Regions from separate parts of the Pseudomonas paraeruginosa genome, predicted to be linked through region 2. Evidence: predicted binding sites of a transcription regulator. Region 2 holds the regulator's gene; the other holds the start of a gene.
What was found. Region 2 encodes FliA, which starts transcription of late flagellar genes. Its sites were predicted from a motif close to CTAAAGTTTNNNNNNNNNNNGCCGNTAA; they were not measured.
Positions count from the first base shown of each region.

Region 1: B7D75_RS11720 (methyl-accepting chemotaxis protein) is a predicted target of FliA. The motif match lies at 1,804-1,831, and genes of this name have one in related genera.

Region 1 is NZ_CP020560.1:2,412,197-2,420,083, forward strand. It holds gene B7D75_RS11710 (methyl-accepting chemotaxis protein) at 1-176, opposite strand, end outside; gene B7D75_RS11715 (Na+/H+ antiporter family protein) at 435-1,760, shown strand; gene B7D75_RS11720 (methyl-accepting chemotaxis protein) at 1,874-3,559, shown strand; gene B7D75_RS11725 (AI-2E family transporter) at 3,717-4,775, shown strand; gene B7D75_RS11730 (DUF4956 domain-containing protein) at 5,113-5,697, shown strand; gene B7D75_RS11735 (polyphosphate polymerase domain-containing protein) at 5,709-6,554, shown strand; gene B7D75_RS11740 (esterase-like activity of phytase family protein) at 6,610-7,566, shown strand; gene B7D75_RS11745 (OprO/OprP family phosphate-selective porin) at 7,599-7,887, shown strand, end outside.
Region 2 is NZ_CP020560.1:3,720,765-3,728,651, forward strand. It holds gene B7D75_RS17595 (chemotaxis protein CheA) at 1-1,819, opposite strand, end outside; gene B7D75_RS17600 (protein phosphatase CheZ) at 2,019-2,807, opposite strand; gene B7D75_RS17605 (chemotaxis response regulator CheY) at 2,827-3,201, opposite strand; gene fliA (RNA polymerase sigma factor FliA) at 3,304-4,047, opposite strand; gene fleN (flagellar synthesis regulator FleN) at 4,044-4,886, opposite strand; gene flhF (flagellar biosynthesis protein FlhF) at 5,022-6,311, opposite strand; gene flhA (flagellar biosynthesis protein FlhA) at 6,395-7,887, opposite strand, start outside.

The DNA.
Region 1 (7,887 bases), 1.3 Mb from region 2:
GCCAGGCGCAGGCGCGCCGATTCGTCGAGCATCTGCGTGCTGGCGCTTTTCACCAGCACGGAGCTGTGCTGCATGCGGTAGACCGAAAGGCCGACCAGCAAGGCGACCACGCCGAGCAGGCAGAGCCCTGCCAGCAGGGTGATCTTCCATTGGATGGACAGGCGGCGAAGGAGCATGGGAGGGGTCCTTGTACGAAGAAACTGCGGGGGCCCAGGAGATATCGGCAGGGCGCTTCCATTCTTGACAGTGGCCTGTTGACTGGCGCCGGAATGCCGTCGTTCGGCGAATGGCAGGCAAGAAGCGTGCACAACGGATCATAGCCAGGCGACATTCGCCTATGCGCGGCTTTGACAGGGGCGGGCGGCTGTAGCAGAGTACGCCCCTTTTTTCGGCCGCAAACGGCCGGCTTCGTTTCATTCGCAAGGAGTTCAACGATGAACGCAGTGGTGCTGGCGGTAGGGCTGATGCTCGTCCTCAGCCTTTGCCGTGTGCATGTCGTGCTGGCGCTGATCATCGGCGCGGTGGTCGGCGGACTGTTCGGCGGCCTCGGTCTGGAGGGCACCCTGAAGGCCTTCAACGGCGGCCTCGGCGGGGGCGCCACGGTGGCCCTGTCGTACGCCATGCTCGGCGCCTTCGCCGTGGCCATCGCCCGCTCCGGCGTGGCCCATGCGCTGGCCGACAGGGTCCTGGCGCTGCTCGGCCGGCACGATGCACAGGGCAAGGGCACCGGCGCGTTCAAGTGGATCCTGGTGGTCCTGCTGCTCTGCGTGGCGGTGTCCTCGCAGAACATCCTGCCGATCCACATCGCCTTCATCCCGCTGCTGGTGCCGCCGCTGCTCTATGTCTTGAGCAAGCTGCAGATCGATCGCCGGCTGATCGCCTGCGTCATCACCTTCGGCCTGATCACCCCGTACATGTTCCTGCCGGTAGGGTTCGGCAACATCTTCCTAAACGAGATTCTGCTGGCCAACGTGGCGCGCAACGGCGTCGACATCAGCGGGATCGACGTCACCCACGCCATGTTCATCCCGGCCCTGGGCATGCTCGCCGGACTGCTCGTCGCGGTGCTGTTCAGCTACCGGCGCAAGCGCGCCTACGACCTGCAGAAGATCGAGCGGGCCGAACGCGTCGATGTCGCCTACAACCCGAAGAGCCTGGCGGTGGCCGGGGTCTCCATCGTCGCCGCGTTCGTCGTGCAGCTGTGGCTGGACTCGATGATCATCGGCGCGCTGGTCGGTTTCGTGGTCTTCTCGCTGTCCGGCGTGGTGCGCTGGAAGGAGGCCGACGACCTGTTCACCGAAGGCATGAAGATGATGGCCACCATCGGCTTCATCATGATCGCCGCGGCCGGTTTCGCCGAGGTGATGAAGGCCACCGGCGAGGTGCAGAGCCTGGTCGACGCCTCGGTGGCCTGGATCGGCAACAGCAAGGCGGTCGGCGCCATGCTGATGCTGCTGGTCGGCCTGCTGGTGACCATGGGCATCGGCTCGTCGTTCTCCACCGTGCCGATCATCGCCGCGATCTTCGTCCCGCTGGCCGTGCAGCTGGGCTTCAGCCCGCTGGCCATCGTCAGCATCGTCGGTACCGCCGGCGCCCTGGGCGACGCCGGCTCGCCGGCCTCGGACTCGACCCTCGGGCCGACCTCCGGGCTCAACGTCGACGGCCAGCACAACCACATCTGGGACACCGTGGTGCCGACCTTCCTGCACTACAACCTGCCCTTGCTGGTGTTCGGCTGGGCCGCTGCGATGCTGCTCTGAGTTCCGTTCCAGGCGGTCGCCTGACGGAATGTCGGGCCGGCCGCTTAAGCTTCCGACGGGATTGCCGATGAATCGGGAATCCCGTTTTTTATTGGGCGTCATGCTAGGAGTTGATGATGCGTCTGACCCTGAAATCCAAAGTCCTCCTGCTGGCCATGGTGCCGGTGCTGCTCTTCGCCCTGGTGCTCAGCGGCGGGGCGGTGCTGATCCTGCACAACCAGGCCGATGCCGAAATAAAGGAAACCCGCGAGCGCCTGCTCGGCGACCGCCGCGCCGAACTCGAACACTACGTGCAGATCGCCATGGGCAGCATCCAGGCCGAGTACGACCGTTCGGCCAATGGCGACCTTGACGCCCGCACCGAGGCCATCGCCCGCCTGTCGAAGATCAGGTACGGCAAGGACGGCTACATCTTCGGCTACGACTCCCAGGTGGTGCGCCTGTTTCGCGGCGACAGCCCGGTCGACGTCGGCAAGAGCTTCCGCGACCGCCGCGACCCCAGCGGCGTGTACCTCAACCGCGAGCTGGTGGAGGCGGGTCGCAACGGCAGCCACTACGTGACCTACACCTCGCCGCTGCCGGGCAACGAGAGCGTGATGGTGCCGAAGCTGTCGTACACCCTGTACCTGCCGAAGTGGGACATGGTGATCGGCTCGGCGATCAACCTCGACGGCGTCGAGGCGCAGCTGGGGGAGATCAAGCAGGCCATCGACGAGCGCATCGGCACCCTGATCGCCAGCATCGTCGGCATCGCCGGCGTGCTCCTGGTGGTGTTGCTGGTGGTCGGCCTGACGCTGGCCAACGCGATGCTGCGGCCGCTGCACCAGATCCGCCAGAACCTCGACGACATCGCCGCCGGCGAGGGCGACCTGACCCGTCGCCTGCCGGTGACCAGCCACGACGAGCTGGGCGAACTGGCCGGATCCTTCAACCGCTTCGTCGAGAAGATCCACGGCCTGGTGCGGCAGATCGCCGGGATGACCGGCGACCTCAAGCAACTGGTCGAGCAGATGTCGGCCCAGGCCGAGCGCTCCGAGCAGGCCATGGAGCGCCAGCGCCACGAGACCGACCAGGTCGCCACCGCGATCAACGAGATGTCCGCCGCCGCCCATGAAGTGGCGCAGAGCGCCCAGCGCGCCGCCGAGGCCGCGCAGCAGACCGACCACGAAGGCCAGGCGGCGAAGCGCGTGGTGGACGGCAGCATCGAGCGCATCCATGCGCTGGTCGGCGAGATCCGCGACAGCGGCACTTCGCTGGACAGCCTGCAGCAGGACGTGCAGTCCATCGTCAGTGTGCTCGGGGTGATCCGCTCCATCGCCGAGCAGACCAACCTGCTGGCGCTCAACGCGGCCATCGAGGCGGCCCGCGCCGGCGAGGCCGGGCGCGGTTTCGCGGTGGTCGCCGACGAGGTGCGCGCGCTGGCCAGCCGCACCCAGCAGAGCACCCAGGAGATCCAGGGCATGATCGATCGCCTGCAGCAGGGCACCAACGCCGCGGTCGACGCCATGCGCCGCTCGGGCGAGGCCGGGGAGGGCACCAGCAGCCAGGCCAACCAGGCCGGCGACTCGCTGGACGCCATCGCCCAGCTGATCGCCACCATCAACGCGATGAACGCGCAGATCGCCAGCGCCGCCGAGGAACAGACCGCGGTGGCCGAGGAGATCAACCGCAGCGTGCACCAGATCGCCGGCGCCGTGGACAGCGTCGCCGACGAGGCCCAGCAGGGCGCGCAGACCGCCCGCAACCTGGCGCAGCTGGGCCAGGGCCTGGGCCGGCTGGTCGGGCAGTTCCGCATCTGAGCCTTCCCGCGTGACCGCTGCCGGCAAAAGAGCCAGCCGGCAGTGGTGCGCCACAGAGCCTTCCTGTCATTATTCGGCGAAGCCGACCGGCGCGCGTGAACGATCCGCGCCCGCCGGCTGACTAATGCTTTGCTTCCCACTGCCAGACGGATTGGACATGCTCGACACGAAACTGGAATCCCGGACCTTTCTCCTGTTGCTGGCGGTGGTCACGCTCGCCTTCGGCTGGCTGTTGCTGCCGTTCTACGGCGCGGTGTTCTGGGGCACCATCCTGGCGATCATCTTCGCCCCGGTGCAGCGCCGCCTGCAGGTGCGCCTGAAGGACCGGAAGAACCTCGCGGCGCTGATCACCCTGTCGATCTGCGTACTGATCGTGATCATCCCGGTGATCTTCATCGCCGGCTCGCTGGTGCAGGAAGGCGCGAGCGTCTACCAGCGGGTCAAGTCCGGCGAGCTGAACTTCGCCGCCTACCTGCAGCAGGCGGTGGCCGCCTTGCCGCCCTCGGTGCACCAGTGGCTGGAGCGCTTCGACCTGACCAACCTCGCCAGCCTTCAGGAGAAGCTTTCCTCGGTGGCCATGCAGGCCAGCCAGGTGGTGGCGACCAAGGCGTTCAGCATCGGCCAGAACACCTTCGACTTCGTCATCAGCTTCGGCATCATGCTCTACCTGCTGTTCTTCCTCCTGCGCGACGGTCGTGTGCTCGGCCGGCGGATCAAGCAGGCGGTGCCGCTGAGCCAGGAACACAAGCACCATCTGTTCGCCAAGTTCACCACGGTGATCCGCGCCACGGTGAAGGGCAACATCGCCGTGGCCGCCACCCAGGGCGCCCTCGGCGGCCTGATCTTCTGGCTGCTGGGCATCGAGGGCGCATTGCTCTGGGGCACCCTGATGGCCTTCCTGTCGCTGCTGCCGGCGATCGGCGCGGCGCTGATCTGGGCGCCGGTGGCGGCCTACTTCCTGCTCACCGGGGCGATCTGGCAGGGCGTGGTGCTGATCCTGTTCTGCGTGGTGGTGATCGGCCTGGTGGACAACATCCTGCGCCCGATCCTGGTCGGCAAGGACACCAAGATGCCGGACTACGTGGTGCTGATCTCCACCCTCGGCGGCATGGCCCTGTTCGGCCTCAACGGTTTCGTCATCGGTCCGCTGATCGCCGCGCTGTTCATGGCCAGCTGGGACCTGTTCACCGGGCGCGAGGAGGAACCGCTGGCCTGATCGCGGGCGCGCCGCGCGCCGAAGCAGAAGAAGCCGTGGCTCCAGCCACGGCTTTTTTCGTGGTGCGCTCCCCGCCGGAGGACGTTGCGCAGGCGCTGTCGGCACGGAGGAAGCGCCCGGTTTTATGAAATCCAGAATCCGGTCCGGATCCTGGAATCCCTCCCTCTCGGATGGCCGCAGCGAGCGCTGCGAGGCGTGCCGAAGGCCTCGGGTTTAATTTTTATCTTATTGATAATAAAGGCCTTTTAATGAAGGCCTGAGGGCGCTTGCCTGGTTTGGCACGCGGCCTGCTATCTGGCTCCGAAACACGGCATTTCGCCCATATCGGAGTAGAACCTTGCTATCAGCTTTCCTTCACACCCCCCTGTTCGAATTACTGGCCCGCTTCTGTATCGACATCGTCGCGGCACTCGTGTTGATCTTCGGCATGTATTACCGGCGCCACCAGGACAAGGAACTGGTCACCGCCGCGGCGCTGTTCAACATCTTCGTGTTCGCCGTGCTGACCATCCTCTCCAGCGTCGAGTTCAGCGTCGCCGCCGGCTTCGGCCTGTTCGCCATCCTCGCGCTGTTCACCCTGCGCTCCGAGCCGATCAGCAAGATCGAGATCACCTATTTCTTCGGCAGCGTCGCCATCGCGGTCATCTGCTCGGTGCAGGGCACCACGCTGCCGCTGATCGCGGCGACGGTGCTGCTAGTGCTGCTGGGCGCCTACGTATTCGACCATCCACGGATCCTGCGCTCGGTGGAGAACATCAAGATCACCTTCGACCAGATCAACGTGCATGCGCTCTCCGACCCCGCGGCGATGAACGCCGACATCGCCGAGCGGCTCGGCGTGGAAGTGGTGTCCTACGAGGTCCGCTCCATCGATTACCTCAATGACACGGCCAGCATGCGGGTCTTCTACCGCAAACGTTGAGGACGACCGCCATGAACCTGCATACCGAGCCGCTCGCCTTCGCCCCGCGCCGCGCGGTGTCCCGAGCCGACGAGGCTTGCCCGGCCCGTCCGGACCAGCTGTTCCGCGCCATCGGCCTCGAACGGCTCAATGCCACCGCCTCGATGCTGGTGCGCCGCGACAACAAGTACGTGGTTCGCGAGGAATGCCTGGCGCCGGCCTGGACGGAACTGGCCGAACGCTTCGACATGCTCGAGATCGACGGGACGCGCGACTTCACCTACGACACCTGCTATTTCGACGATCCCGCCCACACCAGCTACTTCGACCACCACCGTGGCCGCCGCCAGCGCTGCAAGATTCGCATGCGTCGCTACGTCGACGCCCGCCTGTGCTTCGCCGAGATCAAGCTCAAGGGCAAGCGCGGGCAGACCGAGAAACGCCGCGTGGCCTGCCCGCTGGAGCAATACGGGAGGCTGGACGAAGGCAGCGAGGCGCAGATCCGCGCGGCCTACCGCGAACTCTACGGTCGCGCGTTCGAGCAGGTGCTGGAGCCCGTCGTGTGGATGCGCTACCGCAGGACGACGCTGGTCGCCAGGGAGGGCGGCGAGCGCATGACCATCGACCGTGGCCTGGTGTTCATGGATGCCTCCGGCACCTGCCGGATAGACGACGACCTGGTCATCGTCGAGACCAAGTCGGGCAACGCCAACGGCATCGCCGACAAGATTCTCCGCGCCCTGCACCAGCATCCCACCAATGGCGCGTCCAAGTACTGCGTCAGCCTGGCCGCGCTGGGGAGGGTCGGCAAGTACAACAAGCTGTTGCCCGCGCTGCGCAAGCTCGACGCGCTTCCCGTCCGCGCCGCGTGGCCGTGAGCCACGAACCGCATCCTGCCTCCTGCCAGGCTGTCCACCCACGCAAGGAAAACCCATGCATCGCAAACTACTGCCGACCGCCATCCTGGCCAGTCTCGCACTATTGACGGCCTGCGACCGGGACGCCGATGTCGCCAGGACATCTTCCGCACCGGCGCCATCCAGCGTGCGCTCCGATCCGACGCGCTTCGCCTTCCCCTCCACCGCGAAGGTGGACGGCGTCCTCCTGAGCGAGCTTTCCGGCCTGGCCTGGGACGCGGAGAAGAAACGCCTGTACGCCGTATCCGACACCGGCCACCTGTTCCATTTCCGCCTGCGCCTCGACGGTGACACGCTCGCCGAGCTCGAGCCGATCGCCGCCAGCGCCCTGCTGGATGCGCAAGGCGCTGGCGGCAACGCCGGGGAATTCAATGCGGAAGGCCTGGCGCTGCTCGATGCGGCGAACGGCCGGGCGGCTGGCGAACTCGTCGTCGCGCTGGAAGGCAAACCGTCCAGGCTCGCCCGCTTCAGCGTTGATGGCCGTCTGCTGGGCGAGTTGGAAGTACCGTCGCCAGCCGCCGACCTGAACCTCTATCGCAAGAAGGGCCGCGGCCTGGAGGCGGTGGCGATGCATCCCGCGCACGGCCTCCTGACCGCCCCCGAGTCGCCGCTGCTGGGACAGCCGGACGAGCGCCATGTGGTGTACGCCAGGGGGCGGCACTGGTCCTTCGCGCGGCAGTCGCCCGGCAGCCGGCTCAAGGCGATCGACGTGCTGCCGGATGGCAGCCTGGTCGTTCTCGAGCGCAACAAGGCGGGCTCGAAGGACGCGCTGTCGGCCAGCGTGCGCCGCATCGATCTCGCCGCCTGTGGCGCGGACGGCCTGTGCGCCGCCGAGGTCCTGGCCATCCTTCCCGTCGGGCCGGACAACTTCGAGGGCATGACCCTGCTCGACTCCCGCCACATCCTGCTGGTCAGCGACAACGCCGGCCTGGTCAACCGGGACACGCTCTTCGTGCTGGTGGCCCGGCCATGAGCAGCCAACCACGGATTCCGGCGGAGCGCGGCATGAAGAAGACCCTGTTGCTCGCTTTGCCCATGGCATGCCTGGCGGCGGTGACAGACGCGGGCGCGTTCGAGATCAAGCTCGGCGGCCGCCTGCATCTCGACTACGCGGCGCACCGGGCCGACGTCAAGCCGCTGGACAATGGCTTCCTCGTGCGCCGTGCGAAGCTGGGTGTCGACGGCAGGCTCGTTGACGACTGGTCGTTCGAGCTTTCCTACGATTTTGCCGATCCCTATCAGGTCACCGATGACGGTTCCACCAAGGTGGGCAGGTTCAAGGATGGCTTCGACG
Region 2 (7,887 bases):
GCACCTTGATGACGATCTTCGAGCCGGATCCCTTTTGCGAGAACACGTTGACCGTGCCGTTGAGCTGGGAAATCTTGGTCTTCACCACGTCCATGCCGACGCCGCGGCCGGACACGTCGGAAATCTCGGTCTTGGTCGAGAAACCCGGGGCGAAGATCAGGTTGTAGCATTCCAGGTCGGTCAGGCGGTCCGCCGCATCGCGCTCCAGCAGGCCCTTCTCCACCGCCTTGTTGCGCAGCACCTCGGCGTCCATGCCCTTGCCGTCGTCGGTGATCATCAGGAGGATGTGATCGCCCTCCTGCTCCGCCGACAGCACCACCTGGCCGACCCGCGGCTTGCCGGCGGCCTCGCGCTCCTCCGGGCTCTCGATGCCGTGGTCGACGGCGTTGCGCACCAGGTGCACCAGCGGGTCGGCCAGGGCCTCGACCAGGTTCTTGTCGAGGTCGGTCTCCTCGCCCACCAGTTCCAGATTGATCTCTTTCTTCATGTTCCGCGCCAGGTCGCGGACCAGGCGCGGGAAGCGGCCGAAGACCTTCTTGATCGGCTGCATGCGGGTCTTCATCACCGACATCTGCAGGTCGCCGGTGACCACGTCGAGGTTGGCCACGGCCTTGGCCATGGCTTCGTCGCCGCTGTTCAGGCCCAGGCGTACCAGGCGATTGCGCACCAGCACCAGCTCGCCGACCATGTTCATGATCTCGTCGAGGCGCGCGGTATCCACGCGCACGGTGGTCTCCGCTTCGCTGGCCGCCGGCCGCTCGCTCGCCGCCGGCCTGGGCGCGGCGGCCTTGGCGGGCGTCGCCGGTTTCGCCGCGGGACTCTTCGCCGCGATGTTCTTGACTACCGCGGCGGCGGCCGCGACAGCTTCGGAAGCGCCATTGAACTTGCCCTTGCCGTGCAGCTCGTCGAGCAGCGCCTCGAATTCGTCTTCGCTGATATCCTCGCCAGTCGCGGCGGCTGGCGCCGTGCCCGCTCCTGCCGTCTCGGCGGGAGCGCTGGCGGGGGGTGTCGCGACGGGCCCAGCCGCAGCTTCCGGTGCCTCGCCGAACTTGCCCTTGCCATGCAGTTCGTCGAGCAGCGCTTCGAACTCATCGTCGCTGATGTCATCGCCGCCAGCCGCGGCGGCTGCCACGGGCTCCGCCGGGGCCTGCTCCGGCGCGGCGGATGCCGCCGGCGGAACGAACTTGCCCTTGCCATGCAACTGGTCGAGCAGTGCCTCGAACTCGGCGTCGCTGATCTCGTCGCCGCCCGGCGCCTCGACGGCTGCTTCGGCGGGCGCCGCCTGCACCTCGCCACCCTGGAGGGCGTCGAGCAACTGTTCGAACTCGTCGTCGGTGATATCGCTGGAGCCGGCCTGCGCACTTGCCGGCGCCGGTTCGGGTTCGGGCTCCGGTTCCGCGACAGCCGGCGCTTGCGCGGGCGCAGCGCCCTCAGGTTCGGCCAGGCGCGCCAGCGCCGCCAGCAGTTCGGGGGTGGCGGGAGTCGGCTCGGACTGCTCGCGCACCTGGTCGAACATCGCGTTGACCGTGTCCAGCGCCTGCAGCACCACGTCCATCAGTTCGGAGCTGACGCGCCGCTCGCCCTTGCGCAGGATGTCGAAGACGTTTTCCGCGATGTGGCAGCATTCCACCAGCGCGTTCAGCTGGAGGAAGCCGGCACCGCCCTTGACCGTATGGAACCCGCGGAAAATGGCATTGAGCAGGTCCATGTCGTCCGGCCGGCTCTCCAGCTCGACCAGTTGTTCGGACAATTGCTCGAGAATCTCGCCGGCCTCAACCAGGAAGTCCTGGAGGATTTCTTCATCGGCGTCGAAGCTCATTCGGCTGCTCCCAGAGACGTGTTACTCGAAAGGGTCGGCAAGACCGCGGTCCTGCCGGAAATACCGGTCCGCGCCTTGCGGACCGACCTTCGTCCGCGCCGGGATCACCGGCATGACGAAGGCTGTGCCGGCGTCCCGTCGACGCCAGCGTTCAATGCATACTTAACGGCAGCTACGCCGCAGTCTTGAGCCGGGCGGGTCAGAAACCCAGGCTGGACAGCAGATCGTCCACGTCGTCCTGCCCGGACACCACGTCTTCGCGCTTGCTCGCGGCGACCTGCGGCCCTTCGCCCTTGGCCGAGCGCTCCAGCGCGGCCTGGTGGCGCATGCTCACGTGGTCGTGCTCGATGCCGGCGTAGCGGTCCACCTGCCCGGCCATCCAGACCAGCTTCACCAGGTTGCTCTCGACCTCGGTGACCAGCTTGGTGACGCGCTTGATCACCTGGCCGGTCAGGTCCTGGTAATCCTGAGCCAGCAGGATGTCGTTGAGCTGGGAAGACAACTGCCCGGCGTGCTCGCCGCTACGCACGAGGAACTGATCGATGCGCTTGGCCAGCTCGCGGAAACCGTCGGCGTCGATTTCCCGGCGCATGAAGCGTTGCCAGTCCTGCTGCAGTGCCCGTGCATCGTCACCCATCTGGTTGACCAGCGGGGCGCTCTGCTCCACGAGGTCCATGGTCCGGTTGGCGGCCTTCTCGGTCATCTCCACCACGTAGGAAAGACGATCGGTGGCGTCGGCGATCTGCGACATTTCCTGCGCGTGCGGGGAATGCGGGTCGATCTGGAAATCGACGATGGCGTTGTGCAGTTCGCGGGTCAGCTTGCCCACTTCCTGGTACAGACCGCGGTCCCTGGCCTGGCTGAGCTCCTGGATCAGTTGCACCGCCTGCTGGAAATGTCCCCGTTCGAGGCAGTCCACCAGTTCGCGCGCGTGTTTTTTCAGGGTCGATTCGAATTCATCGCCCGTGGAATCGTTACCAAGCACCATGACACCCTCTTGGCCGGCTTCAGCCGTTGACCCGCTCGAAAATCTTCTCGATCTTTTCCTTCAGGACCTGGGCGGTGAAGGGTTTGACCACATAGCCGTTGACCCCGGCCTGGGCCGCTTCGATGATCTGGTCGCGCTTGGCCTCGGCGGTGACCATGAGTACCGGCAGGTGCTTGAGGCGCTCGTCGGCGCGCACCGCGCGAAGCAGGTCGATGCCGGTCATGCCCGGCATGTTCCAGTCGGTGACGAGGAAATCGAAGTTGCCGCTGTGCAGCATCGGCAGCGCCGTGGTGCCGTCGTCGGCCTCGGCGGTATTGGTGAAGCCCAAGTCCCGCAAGAGGTTCTTGATGATGCGTCTCATCGTGGAAAAGTCGTCCACGATGAGAATTTTCATGTTCTTGTCCAAGTAGACCTCCGTACAGACCAGGACGCGTCCCAGCGGGACGCGCCATACATTCTTTTGCGTTAACGTTTACAAGCCGCGGTCGAGGCCGCTTCAGGCCGACCGCCAATCCGCCAGGCGCGCGCGCAACCGCGCGGCGCACTGGCTGTGCAACTGGCTGACCCGCGATTCGCTGACGCCCAGCACCTCGCCGATCTCCTTGAGATTGAGCTCCTCGTCGTAATACAACGCCAGGACCAGGCGCTCGCGTTCCGGCAGCTTGGCGATGGCATCCGCCAGGGCCGCCTGGAAACGTTCGTCGAGCAGGCCGTGGATCGGCTCGTTGTGACTGAGGCTGGTATCTTCGGGCAATCCATGTTCGCCGTCCTGCAACAGGTCGTCGAAGCTGTACAGGCGGCTGCCCTGCGTGTCGCTGAGGATGCCGTAGTAATCTTCGAGGCTCAATTGGAGTTCGGCAGCAACCTCGTGATCTTTAGCGTCGCGGCCGGTTCTCGCCTCGATCGCGCGGATCGCGTCGGTCACCATGCGGGTGTTGCGGTGCACCGAGCGCGGCGCCCAGTCGCCCTTGCGGACTTCGTCGAGCATGGCGCCGCGGATGCGGATGCCGGCATAGGTCTCGAAGCTGGCGCCCTTGCCGGCATCGTATTTCTTCGCTGCCTCGAGCAGGCCGATCATGCCGGCCTGCATGAGGTCCTCCACCTGCACGCTGGCCGGCAGGCGGCCGAGCAGGTGGTAGGCGATGCGCTTGACCAGTGGTGCGTAACGCTGGATCAGTTGCTCCTGGGAGTTCTGCGCTTGCGCCTTGCTGTACATACGCACTCCAGAGGCCGCTGTCATACGGCCGAGCCTGTCGCGGGATGTTGGACCAGTCGTTCGACGAAGAACTCCAGGTGCCCGCGCGGGTTGGCCGGCAGCGGCCAGCTGTCGACCTTCTGCGCGACCGCCTTGAAGGCCAGTGACGCCTTCGAGCGGGGGAATGCCTCGTATACGGCTCGCTGTTTCTGCACGGCCTTGCGTACCGACTCGTCGTAGGGGATGACACCTACATACTGTAGTGCGACGTCGAGGAAACGGTCCGTGACCTTGGTCAGTTTGGCGAACAGGTTGCGCCCTTCCTGCGGACTGTGGGCCATGTTCGCCAGGACCCGGAAGCGGGTCATGCCGTGGTCGCGGTTGAGCAGCTTGATCAGGGCGTAGGCATCGGTGATCGAGGTCGGCTCGTCGCAGACCACCAGCAGCACCTCCTGCGCCGCGCGGACGAAGCTGACCACCGAATCGCCGATCCCGGCGGCGGTGTCCACCACCAGCACGTCGAGGTTGTCGCTGATATCGCTGAACGCCTGGATCAGGCCGGCGTGCTGCATGGGCGAGAGATGCACCATGCTCTGCGTGCCGGAGGCCGCGGGAACGATACGCACGCCGCCGGGACCGAGCAGGAGGACGTCGCGCAGCTCGCAGCGTCCTTCGATCACGTCGGCGAGGGTGCGCTTGGGCGTGAGCCCCAGCAGGACGTCGACGTTGGCCAGGCCGAGGTCGGCATCCAGCAGCATGACGCGACGACCGAGATCGGCCAGAGCCAGTGCCAGGTTCACCGACACATTGGTCTTGCCGACGCCGCCCTTGCCGCCAGTTACTGCGATCACCTGTACGGGATGCATGCTACCCATCTGCTTCATACCTTGTGTTGTCGTCTTCCCGGGAAACCCTTCCAGGGTCTTCCGGTATTGGCGGGGCCGATGCACCATCGGTCCCGGCCCGGCGGAAGCCACCTTCGCTTCCGTCACCCGCGCCACGCGCGGCACTCACCGATCTCAGCCGACACGCCGCGCCGGTTGCTGATAGAGCCCGGCGAACATCTCGGCCATGGCGTCCTCGCTGGGTTCTTCCGGCGCCTGCAGGCTGACCGCCCGGCTGACCAGCTGGTGGCTGCGCGCCACCTGCAGATCGTCCGGAATCCGCGGCCCGTCCGCCAGATAGGCTACCGGGAGTCGCTGGGCGATAGCCAGCGCCATCGATTCACCGAGGCTGCCCGCCTCGTCCAGCTTAGTCATGATGCAGCCCGCCAGCCCGCAGTGCCGATAGGTCTGGTAGGCCGACCTGAGCACCTGGCTCTGGCTGGTGGTGGCCATCACCAGGTAATTCTTCACGTTCAGGCTCGGCGACGCCAGGGCCTCGAGCTGCATGCGCAGGGCCGGATCGCTGGCCGGCAGGCCGGCGGTGTCGATCAGCAGCATGCGCTTGCGCGCCAGCGGCGCCAGGGCCTGGATCAGCGACTGGCCGGGGTCGACCAGGGTCACCGGCACGTTGAGGATCCGCCCGAGGGTCTTGATCTGCTCCTGGGCGCCGATCCGGTAGCTGTCCATGCTCACCAGCGCCAGACTCTGCGCGCCGTACTTGAGGACGTAGCGCGCGGCCATCTTCGCCAGTGTGGTGGTCTTGCCGGCACCGGCCGGGCCGACCAGGGCCAGCACGCCACCGGCGTCGAGCGGGTCCTGGTCCGGCGTCGGCACGGCGCGCGACAGGTGTGCCAGGAGCATGCGCCAGGCCTGGCGGGTATCGCCCACCGCGGCGACTCGCTCCAGCAGCGGCTTGCTCAGCTCCGCCGGCAGGCCCATGCGTTGCAGGCGGCGCCAAAGATTGGCCTGCTGCGGGCGCTGATGCTGCAACTGGCCCCAGGCGATCGAACCCAGCTGCACCTCGATCAGTTCGCGCAGGCCGTTCAGCTCGAAGCGCATCGCCTCCAGGGTCTGTCCGCCCGCCGCGGCCTTGGCCTGCGGCGCCGCCATGGACTCGGCGAGGGTCGGCCGCGCCGGCTTCTGCTCGGCGAACAATTGACGATCCTTGCGCTGGCTTTCCGCCGGCCGGGCCGTCAATTCGGCGCGTGCCTCGGCGATCCGCGCCTGGGTCTTGCGCAGTTCCACTTCCAGCGCCGGATTGGGCTTGCTCGGCGCCGGCGGGGCCTGGTAATCCAGCGCCGCGGTCAGCTCGATGCCGCCGGCGACCCGGCGGTTGCCGAGGATCGCGGCGTCCGGACCCAGTTCGTCGCGGACCAGTTTCATGGCCTGACGCATATCGGCGGCGAAGAAGCGTTTGACTTGCATTGCCCGAACCCCTCAGTTCAGTAGTCTTGCCGGCAACCTCTGGTTGCCCGGTGTGCCGGCCCTGGAGCCGGCGCAGCCCTCGTTCAGTTCTGTCCCACCGTCGCGACGATGGTGACCTGCTTGTTGTCCGGGATTTCCTGGTAGGCCAGCACATGCATGCTGGGCACCGCCATTCGCGCGAAGCGCGACATCATCGAACGGATCGGCCCGGCAACCAGCAGGATCGCCGGCTTGCCGAGCATCTCCTGGCGTTGCGCGCTCTCGATCAGCGAGCGTTGCAGCTTCTCGGCCATCCCCGGCTCCAGCAACATGCCGTCCTCGGAGCCTTGCCCGGCCTTCTGCATGCTGTTCAGCAAGATCTGTTCCAACCTCGGCTCGAGCGTGATCACGGGCAGCTCCGGCTCAAGCCCGACAATGCTTTGCACGATGGCGCGGGACAACGCGACGCGTACCGCCGCGACCATCGCGCCGGGATCTTGACTCCGCGGAGCGACGTTGGCGATGGCCTCGGCGATGGTCCGGATGTCGCGCACCGGCACCTGCTCCTGAAGCAGTGCCTGCAGGACCTTGAGCAGGGTGGACAGGGAAATCAGCCCCGGCACCAGCTCCTCCGCCAGCTTCGGCGAACTGCGGGCGAGCAGTTGCAGGAGCTGTTGCACTTCCTCATGGCCGAGCAGCTCGTGGGCGTGCTTGTGCAGCACCTGGTTCAGGTGGGTGGCGACCACGGTGCTGGCGTCCACCACGGTGTAGCCCAGCGACTGCGCCTGGTCGCGCTGGCCGGGCTCGATCCATACCGCCTCCAGGCCGAAGGCCGGGTCCTTGCCGGCGATGCCGTTGAGGCTGCCGAACACCTGCCCGGGGTTGATCGCCAGCTCGCGATCCGGATAGATCTCCGCTTCGGCCACGCTGACGCCCATCAGGGTCAGGCGGTAGGCGTTGGGCAGCAGGTCGAGGTTGTCGCGGATATGCACCGAGGGCATCAGGAAGCCCAGCTCCTGGGACAGCTTCTTGCGTACGCCCTTGATCCGCGCCAGCAGTTGCCCGCCCTGGTTGCGGTCGACCAGCGGGATCAGCCGGTAGCCGACCTCCAGGCCGACCATGTCCACCGGGGTGACGTCGTCCCAACCCAGTTCCTTGACCTCCTGGGCGCGCTGCGCCGGCAGCAGCTCCTGCTGGCGCTGGACCTCCTGCTCGGCGGCCTGCCTGGCCTTGTTCTGGCGGTGCCAGATCCAGTACGCGGCGCCGCCGGCCAGGGCGCCGAGACCGATGAAGGAGACGTGCGGCATGCCGGGGACGACGCCCATGGCGATCAGGATCGCCGCGGAGATCGCCAGCGCCTTGGGCGAGGCGAACATCTGCCGGTTGACCTGCTGGCCCATGTCCTCGGAGCTGGACACCCGGGTCACCATGATCGCCGCGGCGGTCGACAGCAGCAGCGACGGCAGTTGCGCCACCAGGCCGTCGCCGATGGTCAGCAGGGCGTAGACCTTGCCGGCGTCGCCGAAGGACATCGAGTGCTGGATCATGCCGATGGCGATGCCACCGATCAGGTTGATGAAGAGGATCAGCAGGCCGG